3 regions of the Janthinobacterium sp. GW822-FHT07H10 genome follow, and region 3 is predicted to be linked to each of the others. Evidence: predicted binding sites of a transcription regulator. Region 3 holds the regulator's gene; each other region holds the start of a gene.

Region 1 (4,706 bases), on a different contig from region 3:
GCCTTCCACGGTGCTGCCCAGGTCGATCAAGCGCACCAGCGGCGACGCTTGCGCGCTGTCGATCAGGGCCAGGTGGCGATCCCATGGGTACGGTTCGAAATAGGCGTAGTACACGCTTTCCTCTTCCGGCGTGTGTGCGATGGTCATCACGGTGCCGTCAAAGCTGGTGGGCACGCGGAACCATGTTTCGCGGTCGTAGCTGGCGACCGCCTGGTAATCCTTCCAGCCGTCCGGGTAGGCCGACTTGCCTGCATTCATGAAGCGGATCGTGCACGCCTCGCCCTGCGCGCCTTGCAGGCGGAAATAAAACCACTGCGTGATGTCGGCGTGGGAATCCTTGCGAATGTTCAGCTCGATGGATTGGGCATCGTTGGCGCGCAGCACTTCGATCGCGCCGGCATCGAATTGCTGGCTGATTTTAATGGTCATGAGTGTTCCTGATAAAAACAAGAGAGGTTTTGCATCGTGTGCAATGGCGCGATGATACCTGTTTTGTCTGCGTCTTTGTGCTGGCGCAAACGACGCGCGATGCGCTTTGCTAAGGTGATAGCTCGAACATCGGGAGATCATCATGGACGACAACGGTAAACACATACGCGAGCTGGAAAAGAAAGTCAGCGCCCTCAGCGACGCGCTGGCGCACCTGGGCAAGGGCACGACCTTGCAGGAATTGCTGCGCATCCTGCGCTTTCCCGGCTACACGACGCCGGCCGAATTCACCTTCAATGCCGCCATCCTCGACACCATGCTGGTGCAGGCCAATGCGCTGGAAAAGCTGGGGCAGGATTTGCTGGCCGGGGCGAAACAGGTCGTCGTCAAGTAATGAGCGTCTGATGAATCGTCTGATTGATCGTCTGATTGATCGTCTGATTAATCAGCGCCTGTTGCAGCACGCCTGCCGAACGCCTGCAAAATGTTCGGGGCCCGGCGCAGGGCCGCAGGCAGCGCAAACGTAGGCTTGGGCCCTGCAGCGCCGCCATGGACGTTTTCTCAGCTGTTCAACCCGCCGAAACGTTCGTAGAACCACGGCTCCACATCGGGCGCCTGTGCATCCTCGCGCCGCAGGGTGGCCAGGATATGCTCCTCGGCGGCCGCATACGTGATGCGGTACAGCGCGCGCGCCAGCGCGTAGGCCTGCGTGCCGGGCCACGGTTCGGGCAGCAGCTCGACGGGCAGTTGCGGATCGTGCAATTGCACGCGGCGGTAGGCGTGCGTCAACAGTGAGCGGATGACGAACGCTTGTTCGGCGTCGAACACGGGGTTGTCTTGCAGCAAGGTCAGCAGCGGCTGGAAGCTGGCGATGAATTTTTCATAGCCGGCCATCACTTCCGACAAATCCCAGCATTCGCCCACCATGTCGCGCAGCGGGCGCGTACTGACGCCCGGCAATTCCGTGGTGTGGCACACATACAGCTTGCCCTGCACTTCGTTGCGCGCGAGGATATCCTCGAGCGCTTCCGCATTGCTGGCCGGATGGCCGAAGATGCCGGGCGCGATCAAGCCATAGCCAGCCCACAGCAATTCCTTGCGCAGGGCGCCCCGCTCGGCGGCGCCGATGCTGCCGGCCGGGCCGATCACCAGGGTCCAGCTGCCATCCCAGTGCGCGACCAGCGGCGCATAGATGCGGCGGTAGGCGCGCTCGAAGCGGGCCAGCGCGTCGGGACGTATCGTATAGGCGCTGCGGCGGCCATCCCTTTGCGAGCTGAGCCAGCCTTCCTGCGCCAGGCGGAACACGCTGGTGCGCAGCAAGCGGTCGTTGACGCCGAACGGCGCCAGCAATTCGATCAGGCTGCCGAGCCAGATGGCGCCGCCGCGCGGCACGATGGCATCGCCGAAAATCGTCATTACCAGCGACTTCGAGCGGGGCGGGTCGGTGGCGAGGAAGGCGGCTATCCATGTGCTGCAAGCGGTGTTCTTCATGTGGTCCTGGTCTGGCCGTATTGGTCGTTTCAATAAAAGCAGCAGTTTACTTTGCCATGCGCCGGGGCGTGGACTATTTTTTCACATCATACCCCCGTAAAAGGCTCATAAGATACGGATTTATGAAATGATTCAAATCAAGTGTATGCAAATCGTTTTATGTATCGTATTATCCGTGTATCGCTTTGCGCTATAGCAAAGAAACACGACATGGGAGACACATCATGTACGCACAAATGGTTGAAACCGGCCTCAAAAACGTCCGCTCGATCGACGACATGGGATCGGAAGAACGCGCTTTTCAGGCGCGCATCGACGAAGGCATCAAGATCGAAGCCAAGGACTGGATGCCGGACGCCTACCGCAAGACCCTGATCCGCCAGATTTCGCAGCACGCCCACTCGGAAATCGTCGGTCAATTGCCTGAGGGTAACTGGGTCACGCGCGCGCCTACCCTGAAGCGCAAGTCCATCCTGCTGGCGAAGATCCAGGACGAAGCGGGCCACGGCCTGTACCTGTACAGCGCCGCGGAAACCCTCGGTGTCTCGCGCGACGAGCTGCTGGCTGCCTTGCACTCAGGCAAAGCCAAGTATTCCAGCATCTTTAACTATCCGACCCTGTCGTGGGCCGACATGGGCGCCATCGGCTGGCTGGTCGACGGTTCCGCCATCATTAACCAGATTCCCCTGTGCCGCTGCTCGTATGGCCCGTATGCACGCGCCATGATCCGCGTCTGCAAGGAAGAATCGTTCCATGCGCGCCAGGGCTACGACATCATGATGTCGCTGTGCAAGGGCACGCCCGCGCAGAAAGCCATGGCGCAGGATGCGCTGAACCGCTGGTGGTGGCCTTCGCTGATGATGTTCGGCCCGTCCGACGCCGCTTCCGTCAACAGCGCCCAATCGGCGCAATGGCGCATCAAGCTGTTTTCGAACGATGAGTTGCGCCAGCGCATGGTCGACCAGACCGTGCCGCAAATCGAATACCTGGGCCTGACCGTGCCCGACCCCGACCTGAAATTCAATGCCGAAACGGGCCACTATGAATTCGGCGAGATCGACTGGTCCGAGTTCAACAATGTCTTGAAGGGCAATGGCCCGTGCAACCGCGAGCGCCTGCAAACGCGCGTGAAAGCGTATGAGGACGGCGAATGGTTCCGCGATGCCTTGGTCGCGTATGCAGACAAGCAAGCCGCTAACAAAGCGGCAGCGTAAACAGATAAGACAGATAGGGGAGAGCAACATGAGCAAAGAATGGCCATTGTGGGAAGTTTTCATCCGCAGCCAGCACGGGCTGGCGCACAAGCATGTGGGCAGCCTGCACGCTTCCGACGCCACCATGGCGGTCAACCATGCGCGCGACGTCTACACGCGCCGCAATGAGGGCGTGAGCATCTGGGTGGTGCGCGCAGCCGACATCGTCGCCAGCAGCCCCGGCGACAAGGGCGCGCTGTTCGAACCATCGAACAGCAAGGTGTACCGTCACCCCACCTTCTTCCCGATGCCGGAAGAAGTCAAGAACCTGTGATGGGAGCGCCTGCGATGGATGACAAGGTCAATTACCTCCTGCGCCTGGGCGACAACGCCCTGGTCCTCAGCCAGCAGCTGTCGCAGCTGTGCGGCAAGGGCCCGGCGCTGGAAGAAGACATGGCGCTGACCAACGTGGCGCTGGACCTGCTGGGCCAGACGCGCTTGTGGTTCAGCTATGCGGCCGAACTGGAAAACGCGGGGCGCGACGAGGACGATATCGCCTTCCTGCGCGACGCCCACGACTTCAAGAACTGCCTGCTGCTCGAGCAGCCGAACGGCAATTACGCCGACACCATGATGCGCCAGTTCTTCTTCGACACCTGGCACTACTTCCAGCTGCTGGAACTGACGAAATCGGCTGACGCGCGCATCGTCGAAGTGGCGCAGAAGTCGATCAAGGAAGTCACCTATCACCTGCGCCGCAGCGGCGATCTTGTTGTGCGCCTCGGCGACGGCACGGAGCAAAGCCACGCGAAAACGCAGGCCGCGGCCGATGCGCTGTGGATGTACACGGGCGAGATGTTCAAGTACGACGCCGTCGACCAGGCCATGGTCGCCGCCGGCATCGCACCGCCGTCCGACATCCTGCGCCAGGCTTTCCTCGAGCACGTGGCCGAGATCTTCGCCGAAGCCACCCTGACCATGCCGGCGCCGGACGCCTGGATGCAAAAGGGCGGCAAGCAGGGCACGCACACGGAGCACCTGGGCTTTATCCTGGCCGAGATGCAGTTCCTGCAGCGCGCCTATCCCGGGGCGGAGTGGTAATGAACACGGCCACGGCAGCGCTGGACGCGGCCCAGGTCTGGGCCTGGCTCGGCGACGTGCCGGATCCGGAAATCCCCGTCATTTCAGTGGTGGACCTGGGCATCGTGCGCGCCGTCGAAGTCACCGGCGGCGATGCGTGCATCGTGACGATCACGCCCACGTATTCGGGCTGTCCGGCCATGCAGGTGATCGCCGATGCCGTCACGGATGCCTTGCGCAGCCACGGCGTGGCCAAGGTGACCCTGGTGAACCAGCTGTCGCCCGCGTGGACCACGGACTGGATGAGCGAGGCGGGCAAGGTCAAGCTGCAAGGCTATGGCATCGCCCCGCCGCAGCAGCAGGTGATCGACATCAGCGGCTTGCGTGGTGGCGTCAAGCGCCAGGCCATGCCAAGGCTGGACGTGATCTGCCCGAACTGCGGCTCGACGCATACGCAGCTGACCAGCCAGTTCGGCTCCACGCCGTGCAAGGCCCTGTACAAATGTCTCGACT
Region 2 (4,706 bases), on a different contig from region 3:
CCAGCAGGCGGTTCAGCCCCTGCACGAACAGCCAGGACGCCGGATACGGCGGCAGCTTCGACAGCAATTCGGCCAGCGGTTCCGGCAGCCGGTAAGCCAGCGGTCCCTTCGGCAGGCCAGCCCTGGCCTGGGCGGGGGCCGGCACGGGGACGGGCAATCGTTCCAGTTGATCTTGCATGGTGCTTCCTTTCGATGCGTTCAATGAGCGGCGTGCTGTTCCATGCCGGGCTGGCCATGCCAGTAGCCGTCGCAGGCGCCGGCCGGCTGGCAGGCCGCCAGCTGGGCCTGCGCACCGACGCCGCTGACCTGGCCGCGCCGCGCGCGGTCGAAAATGGCGATGACTGTATCCGTGTGCATGGCTTGCGGGCTGAGGCGCGCGACGGACACGCCCATGGCGTGCATGGCGTCGAGTTCGCGCACCAGGTTGTAGACCAGCGCCGACTGCGTCTGCGTGCCGTTGAGCACGAGGAACGGCACTTCGTCGCGCGTGCGCAGCAGCAGGCCATCCGGCTCTTCCAGGCAGCTGTAGCCGCAATCGTCCTTCGGCAGGTTGCGGTTGCGCGCCGTGAAGCAGCGCGCGGAAAACGCCAGCGGCATGCGGCCATAGGCAAAGACTTCCGTTTCCAGCCCCTCCGGTTTCTGGCGCTGCATCTCGGCCAGCGCTTCCTGGCCCATTTCCAGCGGCATCACCCAGCGCCGGGCGCCCAGGCGCGCCAGCAATTGCAGGCTGGGACCATTGAACAGGTTCAGGTGCGGGCCGGCGACGAAAGGCGCGCCCTTCGCCATGCAGTGCACGGCGCCCATGTCGTTCGCCTCGACCGCATAGCGGCCATTGCCCGTGATGCGGCGCAGGGTCGCCAGTTCGGCGCCCGCCTCGATCAGCGCCTGCGTCGACAGCACCACTTCCTTGCCGGCTGCGGCCAGCATGTCGGCGATGTCGAGCCAGTCGGCCAGGCGCAGTTCATGCCGGCGCGAGCACACGGTTTCGCCCAGGTAGACGATATCGACGGCGGTGCCGGCGATCTGCTGGTAAAACTCGAACACGGTGGCGCGCGGCCAGTAGTACAGCAAGGGGCCCAAAGAGAGTTTCAGCATGTTCATCCTTTATTTCCAGGAGCGGTGGTAAGCGCCCAACGTGTGCTGCTGGCCCTCGGCCAGCTTGTCCATGGCCGCCATCCAGCCCGGCTTGACGGCGTAGCGCGCATTGCCTTCGCGGCAGGCGTCGATCGCCTCGCGCCACACGCGCGTCACCTGCGCCACGTAGGCGGGGCTGCGCTGGCGCCCTTCGATCTTCACGGCGCGCACGCCCATGGCGATCAATTGCGGCAGCAGCGCCAGGGTATTCAGGCTGGCCGGCTCCTCGATCGCGTAATACTCTTCGTCGTTGACCTCGAAACGTCCCTTGCACAGGGTCGGGTAGCTGGCGTTCTCGCCCGGCGCGTAACGGTCGATCAGCACGCCGTTCAGGCGCGACTCCAGGCCGTTCGGCGTCTCCAGCCAGCGCACGGCCTTGGCCGGCGAGCACACGCCGTGGGTATTCGGCGCCTCGCCCGTCGCATACGAGGACAGCGCGCAGCGGCCCTCGACCATCACGCACAGGCTGCCGAAGCCGAAGACCTCGATCTCGACATCCGTCTTGGCGATCAATTGCTCGACCTGCGCCATGGACAGCACGCGCGGCAGCACGGCGCGGGCGATGCCGAAGTGTTCATGGTAAAAATTGATGGCCTCGTAATTGGTGGCCGACCCCTGCACGGACAGGTGCAGGCGCAGCTGCGGCTGGTGCTGGGCCGCATACGCCATCAGGCCCGGATCGGCGACGATCATGGCGTCGATGCCGGCCTGCGCGGCGCGGTCGATGGCGCTGCGCCATACGGCCCAGTTGTGCGGCTGCGGATAGGTATTCAAGGCCAGCAAGACCTTGCGTCCATACTGGTGCGCATAGCGCACGCCCTCGGCGATGGCCTTCTCGTCGAAATTGAGGCCGGCGAAATTGCGCGCGTTGGTGGCGTCGCGAAAACCCAGGTACACGGTGTCGGCGCCATTGTCGACGGCCGCTTTCAGGGCGGGCAGGCTGCCGGCGGGACAGACCAGTTCCAGCGGTCCGGCCACGCGGGTGGCGGTGGTTGCTTCAAGCATCATGATATTCACATTCCTGTGTCGGCTCAGGGTGCAGACTATAGCCCCGCCCATGGCGCCCAGTCCTTGACCCAGGTGAAGGAATGCATGCATGGCCGGCACGCGCGCGAATTGCTTGACCTGGCTGTAAAATGCCCGTCCCATTACCCGATTCCACTGACCGCCATGCCCCGCAAACCGCTGCTGATCTTCCTGCTGACCCTGTTCCTCACCGTGCTGCAGGTGCAGTGGGCGGCGCCGGCCGACGGCCTTGACGCCGAGACGCTGTCCATCCTGTCGCCCGAGGTACTGGGCGCGTATCCGGGCGTGCTGCTGCTGTTCCTGCAGGCCGCCTTGGCGCGCCGCGCCATGTCCGTGCCGCGCCAGGCGGCCATCTGCACGGGCCTGCTGGCCGTCTACTGGCTGCTGGCGAACTACGTCACCTTCGACTTGCGCGTCGCCAGCTGGAGCACGTTCTCGCCGCTGGAAATCTGGGCGCACGTGCTGCCCGCCTCCCTCCTCAGCATCGCCGTCTGCGGCGCCGCCTGGTTCGGCCTGAGCTGCTTCATCCTGCGCCAGGGGCGCGCGAAAAAGTAAACGGGGGCGCTTTTTTCACCTGCGTCAAGGATTTGGCAAGCAACTGTACGCCCCCTTTGACGTCACTACATTTAGTGATTAATCTCCATGAAAACACCGCATGTTGTGTTTATTGGAGATTCCATGTCAACTACAGCACCAGCAAGAGCAGCCCCCGGCCAGGTCGATGTCGCCGCGTCCGTCAATGAATATCTGGACCGGCGCGACTGGCGCGTGAACGCCAACGCCAACCAGGGTTATTCCCTGGGCGGCCTGATCCTCAACGTCTCGGGCAAGGTCATCGCCAACTACTGGCTCGACCAGGTGTACCCGCCGGCTGTGGGTGCGGCGCACCGCGAAGCGGCCCTGCACATCCACGACCTCGACATGCTGGCCGGCTATTGCGCCGGCTGGTCGCTGCGCACCCTGCTGCACGAAGGCTTGAATGGCGTGCCGGGCAAGATCGAATCGAGCCCGCCGAAGCATATGTCGAGCGCCATCGGCCAGATCGTCAACTTCCTCGGCACGCTGCAAAACGAATGGGCCGGCGCGCAGGCGTTCAGCTCCTTCGACACCTACATGGCGCCCTTCATCCGCAAGGACAGCCTGCGCTACGAGGACGTGCGCCAGTCCATGCAGGAGCTGATCTTCAACCTCAACGTGCCATCGCGCTGGGGCACGCAGACGCCGTTCACCAACCTCACCTTCGACTGGGTCTGCCCGGACGACCTGCGCGAGCAGATCCCCGTCATCGCCGGCCAGGAGATGGACTTCTGCTATGGCGAGCTGCAGGCCGAGATGGACATGATCAACCGCGCCTACATCGAGATCATGATGGCGGGCGACGCCAAGGGTCGCGTCTTCACGTTCCCCATCCCGACCTACAACATCACCGAGGACTTCGACTGGCATAGCGAGAACGCCGAACGCCTGTTCGAGATGACGGCCCGCTACGGCCTGCCCTACTTCCAGAATTTCATCAATTCGGAACTCAAGCCGAACATGATCCGCTCCATGTGCTGCCGATTGCAGCTGGACTTGCGCGAACTGCTGAAACGCGGCAACGGCCTGTTCGGTTCGGCCGAGCAGACCGGATCCCTCGGCGTGGTGACGGTCAACTGCGCGCGCCTGGGCCATTTGTGGCGCGGCGACGAGAAAGCGCTGCTGGCCGACCTGGACCGCCTGCTGGAACTGGGCAAGACCAGCCTGGAAATCAAGCGCACCACCATCGAGGAACTGATGCAGCAAGGCCTGTTCCCCTACACGAAACGCTACCTGGGCACCCTGCGCAACCACTTTTCCACGCTGGGCGTGAACGGCATCAACGAGATGATCCGCAATTTCAGCGGCGACGCCTATGACATCACGGCGCCCGAAGGCCATGCGCTGGCCGTGCGCCTGCTCGACCACGTGCGCGCCCGCATGCTGGCATTCCAGGAAGAGACGGGGCATATGTACAACCTGGAAGCGACGCCGGCCGAGGGCACGACCTACCGCTTCGCCCGCGAAGACCGCAAGCGCTTCCCCGCCATCCTGCAGGCGGGCACGCCGGACAACCCCTACTACACGAATTCCTCGCAGCTGCCCGTGGGCCATACGGACGACCCGTTCGAGGCGCTGGAACTGCAGGATGCGCTGCAGCGCAAGTATACGGGGGGCACGGTGCTGCACCTGTACATGACGGAAGCGCTGTCGGACGCCAACGCCTGCCGCGAACTCGTGAAGCGCGCCCTGAGCCGCTTCTCGCTGCCCTACATCACGGTCACGCCCACGTTTTCCATCTGCCCGCGCCACGGCTACCTGGCCGGCAAGCACGAATTCTGTCCCACCTGCGACGCGGAGCTCATCGCCCGCAAGCAGGCCCACCCTGTTGCATCTCTTGAGGAAACGCCATGAACGCACGTCCCGACTTCACTCCCGCCATCACTCTCGTCGACAGCGAACGCCAGCGCTGCGAAATCTGGACCCGCGTGATGGGCTATCACCGTCCCGTTGCCTCGTTCAACATCGGC
Region 3 (4,706 bases):
GTCGGGTTCGACGGCGATGGCCAGCTCGAGTTCTTTCTCGCCGGCATTCATGGTCATCGTCGTGGCGAGGGTATTCATGACTTCATCGAGGTCGAACTCGACGGGAGACAGATCCATGCGGCGCGCCTCGATCTTGGAAAAATCGAGCACATCGTTGAGGATGCCCAATAACGACTGGCCCGCCACGCGTACCATGGTCAGGTACTTGCGCTGCTCGGTGTTGAGCTTGGTATTGCCGAGCAAATACACCATGCCCAGCACGGCATTGAGCGGCGTGCGGATTTCATGGCTCATGTTGGCCACGAAATCGCTCTTCGCGCGGTTGGCCGCCTCGGCCCGGTCGCGCTCCTGCTCCAGCTCCGTTGCGCGCGCCTCGAGCTCGTGCTGCAGCCGGTCGCGCTCGCCCATCAGGCCGTTGAACGCCTCCGTCAGCTCGCCGATCTCGTCGCGCTGCTGCACCGGCACGGGGGTGAAGCGGTTGCCCGAGGCGCGCAGCGACAGCAGGGTGTCGCGCAGGCGCACCAGCGGCGACAGCAGGCGCACGGTGACCCAGCCCAGCACGGCCGCGGCCAGCAGCGAGGCGCAGATGCTCCAGAGTACCAGCCGTGACAGTACGCCGTTGAACGGCTCGAACGCGTCGGCCACGGGCAACGAGGCGGCCAGCAGCCAGTTCACGGATTTCAATCGCTTGAAGCTGTTGACGGCCGTGATGCCGCGGCTGTTGGTGCTGACCATGCTGCCTTCGCCGTCTTCTTTCAGCAGCTGCGTGGTGGTCTGGTTGGCGTTCGGCGCGCGCGGCTGCAGCAGGCGGCTGGTATCGGGGTACAGCACGTAGCGCGGCACGGCTTCGCGCGTGAGGATGAAGTAATAGCCGCTCTTGCCCACCTTGGCCGTGCGCAGGTGGCCCAGCATATTGTCCTTGTACAGGCGCAGCACGCCGATCACGATGCCGGCCACGGCGCCGTTCTTGTCCAGCACGGGCGCGACCATCTGCACGATGGGCAAGTGGCTGGTCTTGCCCAGCATCGGTTGCGTGATCATCGCCTGTTTCGTGCGCATGACGGTATGGAAGTAATCGCGGTCCGTCACGTCGGTGCCGTTGCGTCCCGGCACCTCGGGCACGTTGGCCACCACCTTGCCCTGCGTGTCGAGCACCAGCACGTCGTCGAACAGGGCCAGCATGGCGCGCTGCGTGTAGTACTCGCGCAATGCGCCGGCGTCGGCCATGAGGGCGGGCGGCTGGTGGCGCGCCGTCTGGGTGATGATGTCGAGCAGCATCGCCAACTTGTCGTCGAGCTCTTCGGCCGTGCGCTCGATCAGGGCCGTTTGCTGGACCAGCAGCACTTGCGTGAAATCGTCGCGCATGTGCTTGACCTGGATCATGGTGACCAGGGCGATCATGGCGATCGAGGTCAGGCTGGTGGCCAGCGCGACTTTTGCTTTAATGCCGAGAGGCTTCATGATTTCCTTTTCAGTCCCCGAAGGGACAGGCGGCAGATAATGCTGTCAGGAATTTTCCTATCAATACAGCAACTTGGCAAGCGCCGGCCGCGTAAATTCCCGCCGTCAAAGCAGCAATTGACGATGTTGCCATAAAATTAAATGCAGGACGTCGTTTATTCAGCGAAATTAGCGTGAATGACGGGGAAAATGGCACAGGCAAGCGCGCTATGCAGTAAACTTGTTATTGCATTTTCAAAAAGGTACTGACATGACAGAAGCGCTACTCTCTCCAGCCTTGCCCGCCGTGAACGTGGAAGCGTTGCGTGCGCGCTGCTCGACGTGCAGCATGCATCAATTGTGCCTGCCGATGGGCCTCGACGTGGGCGACATGGACAGGCTGGACCAGATTATCGGCCGCCGCCGCAAGGTCGCGCGCGGCGCCTCGCTGTTCCGCATCGGCGACTCGTTCCAGAACCTGTACGCGATCCGCCTGGGCCACTTCAAGACTTACCAGATCAATCCGGGCGGCGAAGAGCAGGTGACGGGCTTCCAGATGGCTGGCGAACTGCTGGGCATGGACGCCATCAGCGCCGACCGCCACCACTGCAATGCCGTGGCGCTGGAAGACAGCGAAGTGTGTGAAATTCCGTTTTCCAGCCTGGAACAATTGCTGGGCAATATGCCCACCCTGCTGCGCCATTTCCACCGCATGATGAGCCAGGAAATCACGCGCGAGCAAAGCGTGATGCTGTTGCTGGGCAATATGCAGGCGACGCAGCGTTTTGCCGCCTTCATCGTCAACCTGGCGTCGCGCTACGAGGCGCGCGGCTATTCGGGCAGCAACTTCCAGCTGCGCATGTCGCGCGAGGAAATCGGCAACTACCTGGGCCTGACCATCGAGAGCGTCAGCCGCTTGCTGTCGAAGTTCAAGAAGGAAGGCTGGCTGCGCGTGTCGAACCGCGAGATCGAGATCCTGCAGCCGGCAAAATTAAAAGCCATTACGGCCGGCACCGACACCTGCAAATAACGGCACCGTCAAAACCCGCTGCGCGTCGCGCTTTGCGGCTTGCGCTGCGCGCTGTACACCGGCACAGCTGCGCTGCTCGGCCGCCCATCACTGGCGCCCGCCACGGTTTTCCCCGGCGCAGTGCCTTACAGTTCCTCGTCCGCATGCAGCGCGATGCTGCGCTGCGCGGGCCAGGTCCAGATGCCCGACAGGCGCCACTCGCGCGTATTGTTTTCCACCAGCACCTGCCAGCGGCTGCGCTCGAGCATCGGCAGCGCCACCGAGAAGTTGCCCATGGCGTCGGGCTGCACCAGCAGCTTGATATCCTTTTCCGGCAAGGTCGCGTGCGCCAGGTGCAGCTGCAGCGGCGCCTGGTAAGCCTTGCCGAAGCTGTGCACGGAGCCCGTCAGGCGTGCTTGCGCCACGTCGTACGCCAGGCTGGTCGACATGGCCAGGTTGCTGGCGGCCGTATCGCGCCGCAAGTCCTGGTTGATGGCCTTGCCCTGCTTGTAATAGTCGCCCACCACCAGCGCGTCGGGTTGCGTAAACGCGATATAGCCCATGAAGCTGCCGACGACGACGGACAGCCCGGGACCGATCATCAGCAGCCATGGCCAGCGGTGCTTGTACCAGGGCGCGGCGGGGGCTTGCAGTTTCAGACTGTCGGACATTGTTTTCTCCTTGTGACGGCGGCAAGAACACGGGGATTCCTGCCGCCTTTCCTGCTTAACGTGGCACGATGAACACGGCGCTTTCGCGCACGTGCAGCGACGGGTCGTCCAGCGACTGCAGCTCGATCGTGATCTTGTTCGAGCCCTTCTCTCCCACGCCGTGCGGCACGCGCAGGCGGATCGGCCAGCCCAGCGTTTCCGTCGCCTGCAAGGTCACTTCATCGCGCGTCAGCAAGGTCAGGCCCGGCAAGCCGGCAACGCTGATCCTGAAGCTCTGGCTTTGCTCCGAAGTGTTCATGATCTGCAGGCGGTAGACGTTCTCGATCATGCCATCTTCCACTTCGCGCCCCATCGAGCCGCGGTCGCGGATGACGTCCATCTTCAGCGGCGTGCGCAGGGCCAGCGAGGTACACACGGCGATGATGATCAGGGCCAGGATGGAGGTGTAGATCAGCACGCGCGGGCGCATGGCGCGCTGGCGGATCTGCTTCGAGTCGAAGTTGTTTTCCATCGCATGGTCGGTACTGTAGCGTACCAGTCCGCGTGGCCGGTCGACCTTGTCCATCACGCTGTTGCAGGCATCGACGCAGGCGGCGCAGCCGATGCATTCATACTGCAGGCCGTTGCGGATATCGATGCCGGTCGGACACACCTGCACGCACAGGGTACAGTCGATGCAGTCGCCCAGCTTGTCGTTGTTGCCGGCCTTCTTGCTCAGCGCACCGCGCGGTTCGCCCCGCTTGGCGTCATAGGTGATGATCAGGGTGTCCTGGTCGAACATGGCGCTCTGGAAGCGCGCGTAGGGGCACATGTATTTGCACACCTGCTCGCGCAGCCAGCCCGCGTTGCCGTAGGTGGCCAGGCTGTAGAACAGCACCCAGAACCATTCCCACGGGCCGAAGTTCAGCGTTTGCACGGAATGGGCGAGTTCCTTGATCGGCGTGAAGTAGCCGACGAAGGTAAAGCCCGTCCACAGGGCGATGGCGCCCCACACCAGGTGCTTGGCCGTCTTCTTGGCCGTCTTGCGCAGCGACGGGCCCTGCTTGTCAAGGGCCATGCGCGCGCTGCGCGTGCCCTCGATCTTGCGTTCGACCCACAGGAAGATTTCCGTGTACACCGTTTGCGGGCACGAAAACCCGCACCATACCCGCCCGGCGATGGCCGTGACGAGGAACAGCAGATACGCACAGATGATCAGCAGGGCCGCCAGGTAGATGAAATCCTGGGGCCACAGCACGACGCCGAAAATGTAGAACTTGCGCGTGGTCAGGTCGAACAGCAGGGCTTGCCTGCCATTCCACGTCAGCCACGGCAAGCCGTAGAACGCGAGCTGGGTAAGCCAAACGCATACCCATCGCCAGGTAGCGTAGCGTCCTTTGGCCTCGCGAGGGTAGATTTGCTCGCGGGCCGCATACATCTTGATGACTTGAGGTTCCATTGTTTACTTCGCGGGCGCCTGCGGATTCGACAGGCTCCAGACATACGCCGACAGCACGTGCACCTTCGATTCGCCGAGGAAGTCGCTGAAGGCCGGCATGGTGTTGCTGCGGCCCTTGCGCACGGTTTCCATGATGGTATCGGCGCTG

The links. Region 3 encodes FNR, which switches genes on or off when oxygen is low (the NO sensors DNR and NnrR bind a similar motif). Its sites were predicted from a motif close to TTGATNNNNATCAA; they were not measured.
Region 1: paaA (1,2-phenylacetyl-CoA epoxidase subunit PaaA) is a predicted target of FNR. The motif match lies at 2,048-2,061, and genes of this name have one in related genera.
Region 2: ubiU (ubiquinone anaerobic biosynthesis protein UbiU) is a predicted target of FNR. The motif match lies at 2,206-2,219, and genes of this name have one in related genera.

What each region holds. Positions count from the first base shown of each region.
Region 1 is NZ_JBXAKS010000001.1:355,526-360,231, forward strand. It holds gene AC1RDJ_RS01625 (M14 family metallopeptidase) at 1-429, opposite strand, end outside; gene AC1RDJ_RS01630 (hypothetical protein) at 572-823, shown strand; gene paaX (phenylacetic acid degradation operon negative regulatory protein PaaX) at 991-1,920, opposite strand; gene paaA (1,2-phenylacetyl-CoA epoxidase subunit PaaA) at 2,145-3,134, shown strand; gene paaB (1,2-phenylacetyl-CoA epoxidase subunit PaaB) at 3,163-3,447, shown strand; gene paaC (1,2-phenylacetyl-CoA epoxidase subunit PaaC) at 3,462-4,214, shown strand; gene paaD (1,2-phenylacetyl-CoA epoxidase subunit PaaD) at 4,214-4,706, shown strand, end outside.
Region 2 is NZ_JBXAKS010000011.1:37,539-42,244, reverse strand. It holds gene ubiT (ubiquinone anaerobic biosynthesis accessory factor UbiT) at 1-178, opposite strand, end outside; gene ubiV (ubiquinone anaerobic biosynthesis protein UbiV) at 199-1,095, opposite strand; gene ubiU (ubiquinone anaerobic biosynthesis protein UbiU) at 1,105-2,142, opposite strand; gene AC1RDJ_RS21995 (hypothetical protein) at 2,305-2,715, shown strand; gene AC1RDJ_RS21990 (ribonucleoside triphosphate reductase) at 2,839-4,590, shown strand; gene nrdD (anaerobic ribonucleoside-triphosphate reductase) at 4,587-4,706, shown strand, end outside.
Region 3 is NZ_JBXAKS010000003.1:581,047-585,752, forward strand. It holds gene AC1RDJ_RS10400 (response regulator) at 1-1,461, opposite strand, end outside; gene fnr (fumarate/nitrate reduction transcriptional regulator Fnr) at 1,712-2,470, shown strand; gene AC1RDJ_RS10410 (FixH family protein) at 2,596-3,120, opposite strand; gene ccoG (cytochrome c oxidase accessory protein CcoG) at 3,176-4,558, opposite strand; gene ccoP (cytochrome-c oxidase, cbb3-type subunit III) at 4,562-4,706, opposite strand, start outside.